One region of the Bartonella sp. TT67HLJMS genome, then DNA from elsewhere that is predicted to be linked to it. Evidence: predicted binding sites of a transcription regulator. Region 1 holds the regulator's gene; the other holds the start of a gene.
The links. Region 1 encodes LexA, which represses DNA repair genes until DNA is damaged. Its sites were predicted from a motif close to TGTTCNNNNTGTGTTCNG; they were not measured.

Region 1 (2,373 bases):
TTGAGCATAATGGATAGAGAAAAAATACCTTTTACTATAATATTATTTTTATATCTTTATATTTTAGTTTTCAAATATAAATACAGATTTATAATTTAACATATTGATTTATAATAATTTATCATTTCATCACTTGAGTGAGAGAATAAAACTATAAAAAAGAAATAAAAATACCTTTTATACCTCCTTTCAATAACCGAAAATTATCTCAACATTAGGGTTCAGCAAAATAGTATATAGCGGTTGGTACGTTAGACCTAAAAATGGGACAATGAGCAACAATGGCATTTTGAGGGTATGATTTTTATTCATGCATAATGAATATATAACGAAAGCCAATTTATCCTATAGAATAAAACAGACATAAAATTCAGTCTCATTGAAAGTATCCCGAATGACTATAAATTATGCTCACTATTATAGCTGTAGATAATTTTACTTAAAAAAGCAGAAATAATATGCAGTGTGCAAAATGATCTAAATACCCATAGAGTGTTCTAAATATATAAAATGCCTTCTAATTAACTTTTTTATATCAAGAAATTACAAAATACGTAGATATATTTTTAGAAGAAAAGGATAACACTGGTCATAAAATTTAGTGTTGGATAATTCAGTCAGAGCTATAAAGTATTTTTATACATTGTTTAATATTAATGTAGATATATAATATATAAATAATTATTTCATAAAATGCTTAAAGTAAGTTTTATATAAATAATAATTTAAATATGTCTATAAATAAGCATATTGCTTCATTAACTTAACTTATAAGATCAAAAATAAAGAAAATAATTTTGATTTGGCGGAAAAAAAATTGTAAAATTGTTATATATACATGTATTTTTACTTTACTCCTTTTTTATTATTTTGATTGGAATATTGAATGCTAACATGTAAACAATATGAGCTACTCTTGTTTATTCATAACCACACAAAAGAAACTGGTGTTCCTCCTTCTTTTGAAGAAATGAAAAATGCATTAGAACTTTCTTCAAAGTCTGGTATTCATAAGCTCATTATAGCCTTAGAACAACGAGGGTTTATACGTCGTTTACCCAATCGCGCTCGTGCAGTGGAGGTGATTCGACTCCCTGAGAAAATAACATTTAACCTTTCTTTAGCACGTAAAATTTCTCCCAGTATGATAGAAAAAAATAAAAGGGAAATATCAAAAAACTTGAGTAACCTTGACAACTTTGATGAAGAAGAAAAAAAAAATATCACCATTCCTATTATGGGACGTATTTCTGCGAGCGTGCCCGCCTCTGCTATACTGCAACAAATAAACACTCTTTCTCTCCCACGTAATATGGTTAATACAGGTGAGCACTACGCATTAGAAGTTAAAGATGATTCTATGATGGAGGCTGGTATCCTTGATAAAGATACGATCATTGTGAAACGTCAAAATACAGCAATAACAGGTGAAATTATTGTTGCGTTTATTGATAAAAAAGAAGCCACATTAAAACGTTATCGACGCAAAGGTGCTTCTATTGCATTAGAAGCTGCAAATCCTCATTATGAAGCACGTACTTACGAATCCGAACGTGTAGAAATACAGGGCAAACTTACCGGACTTATTCGCAAATATTAAAAATAAACCTTATAGTACGCGATAGATACCGCAGTAAGGAGTTGTTGAGTATTTTTTATTGTGCCACACGCAGTTGACTTCCTCTCCACAGCCAAAGGATGCCCCAATTCGGTCTATAAACAGTCCAGATCCTTATCGAGCGGATTTCATTTTCCCTTCCCTCCATTGTCCTTCACTTACGCAAGGCGCGACAAGTAAGCTTTAAAATATTCACCACGTACTTTATAAAAGAACTTGAATGCTTTGAAGGAAGCAACCTTATATCATCGTCCTCAATGACAGAATTTTATGATACAATAAGATAAAATTGTATGCATGCATAAAAACACATAAAATTTTGTAGAAAAAAATCAAATAACTTTGTAACAGATTTTATTGCATAGGTATAAAAATAAAGAACATTATTTTTCAGTTATAAAAGTGTAACTCAATCATTCACAATAATTGTAGGATCATCATGGTAGCACCTCGTATTAGTTTTGTCTCCCTCGGATGCCCAAAAGCACTCGTAGATTCTGAGCGAATTATTACACGCCTTCGCTCTGAAGGGTATGAAATTTCACGTCAACATCAAGGAGCTGATGTCGTTATTGTGAATACCTGTGGCTTTCTTGACTCGGCAAGGAGAGAATCATTAGCCAATATTGATGAAGCTCTCAAAAAAAATGGAAAAGTTATTGTAACAGGGTGTCTTGGTGCTGATCCTGATGTTATTCGCCAAACGTATCCTAATGTATTGGCTATTACAAAACCGCAAGCTTATGAAAGTGTTA
Region 2 (2,373 bases), on a different contig from region 1:
CCTGCTTTAGCGATGACCGGTCCTGAAGTAGAGCGAAAATTAACGCCTAATTCTTTTGCCATAATCTGTGACAGCGTTGTTTTTCCTAACCCCGGAGGTCCTACAAACAAAACATGATCCAGCGCTTCTTGCCGCGTTTTTGCTGCTTCAATAAATATTTTTAAATTAGCCCGTGCCGCTTCTTGACCAATAAAATCATCGAGAACTTGTGGTCTTAAGGAACGATCTGGATCGTTAGGAAGGGGAGCGGAACCCAGAAGGCGTTTATCTTCATCTTTATGCATTGTTACCTTGATCTTAAGTAGGAGAAGAAAGCAATTTGAGACTATGGCGGATCAGCAGGGCAGAAGAAACAGTTTCCTCCTCAAGAGCGTTCATCGCAAGAGCAAGAGCACGGGATGCTTGCTCCCGCTCAAACCCTAGCTTCATCAACGCAGAAAGCGCATCATGCGCAGGTTGATTAGTCATCTCACGCTGAGAAACCGAAACAGTCTTGGCCGCTTGTTCAAAGGGGAGTGTTTTACTTTTCAACTCACCCACAATTCTTTCACTGACTTTTTTACCAACGCCCGGCGCTCGACTAATCATCGCAATATCGTTTAAGGCAATAGCTTGAGCGAGTTCATCTGGCAATAAAGTACCCAAGATTGCCAAAGCAACCTTCGCCCCTACTCCAGGAACATTTTGTAGAAGACAAAACCACTCCTGTTCAGCTCTTGTAGCAAAACCAAAAAGGCGGATTGCATCTTCCCGAACATGCGTTTCAATAAAAAGGCTTAATGCCTCCCCAACAGAGGGTAAAGAAGGACGGAGCCGATTTGACACAAAAACAACATAACCCACACCGTGAACATCAAGAAGGATATGATCATCAAAGATATGTTCAAGGGTGCCCTTTAATTTACCAATCATGTTGCCACCCCAATCATATCGCCATCCTTGCCTGATAAGATCGGTCAATACTCTTACGATGCATACTATGACAAAGAGCAAGAGCAAGAGCATCAGCCGCATCACTGCTATCAAATTCAGCCCGTGGGAGGAGAACTTTTACCATCATATGGATTTGTTCTTTAGACCCATGTCCAACACCAATAACCGATTTTTTCACTTTGTTGGGCGCATATTCAAAAACAGGAAGAGTTGCTTGCGCAGGAACCAGCAGTGCAATTGCACGCGCTTGCCCAAGTTTTAAAGTTGCTGTAGCATCTTTGTTGACAAACACATGTTCTACAGCGGCTTCATGGGGCATAAATTGATGCACAACCTCTGAAAGACCTTTGTGGATCTGACATAGTCTAGAAGCCAGCTCACACTTTACATCAGAAGAAACCGTCCCTGCTGCAATAAACTGAAGACGATTACCAGCAACATCGATAACGCCCCACCCTGTACGCCGTAATCCGGGATCAATGCCTATAATACGAATCGTCTCTGCCATAAACTACAGTCTATACACTTTTCCCCCCTGTGAATAAAGATGTGAATAAAGACAAGACCACAAAGAAAACAACAACCCAAGACAAAACCAGTAAAAAGATGATCATGCCCCCCAATTATAACACGCAACGAACAGCATCTTTATGGAACATACTTTATGAAGCATCACTGAAGTCAATCAAAACCATTCACACATCACAAGCAAACACCCTATAAAGCATAAAAATTCCCTTTCTGTATCATTTCCAATGCCATAACAGTTAAACATCGCAAGCGAGCAAATAGATCAGTGCTGGATTGTACATTCATTAAGTGTAAAGAGACTATGCAATGGATGCTATACACTTTGCGGAAACTTTTTACGTTATAGCATGACACTACCATAATAAATCAATACATTGATTTATAGAGATAATTCATTATTTTGTATGTTGAATAAGAATCCCGAATATCGTAAGATTTTCTCATTACAAACCTCTTTATATTGAATCAATCAAAATCTTTTATCTGCACATCACACGTGGGATTTCCGTGTGAAGTGAACCTGTGCAAGAAAGGACTAAAAATGCCTCTAATGAACCGTCTCAAGAGCCAAGGACTGTCGCAACATTGAGGACTGGCAAATATTTTGCAAGCGTAAAGATGAGGGAGCTCAATGGGATGTAAGCAAGAACTGAGAGGTGTTTTTGAATATGCCCATTACACCACAATGACATTGCATGGAAAGGAGACATATGCATGGAGAGGGACGTTATGCATGGGACACAGAGAACCCCAGAGGCATTTATTATATAGCACTTTATATAGCATATAGCGCTTTATATAGCACTTTAATTTTGGATGTTTTATTTTACGCGAAGAAAATAACTTCCATTCAAAACAAGAGAAGCCCAAAAACTGACACAATGTGTATCATCCTCATTAACACACGCT

Region 2: the regulator LexA is predicted to act here: its motif matches at 1,495-1,512, upstream of ruvC (crossover junction endodeoxyribonuclease RuvC).

Annotation. Positions count from the first base shown of each region.
Region 1 covers NZ_JBHILP010000003.1:87,932-90,304, reverse strand. The annotation lists gene lexA (transcriptional repressor LexA) at 887-1,600, shown strand; gene rimO (30S ribosomal protein S12 methylthiotransferase RimO) at 2,058-2,373, shown strand, end outside.
Region 2 covers NZ_JBHILP010000014.1:30,769-33,141, forward strand. The annotation lists gene ruvB (Holliday junction branch migration DNA helicase RuvB) at 1-284, opposite strand, end outside; gene ruvA (Holliday junction branch migration protein RuvA) at 298-912, opposite strand; gene ruvC (crossover junction endodeoxyribonuclease RuvC) at 926-1,441, opposite strand.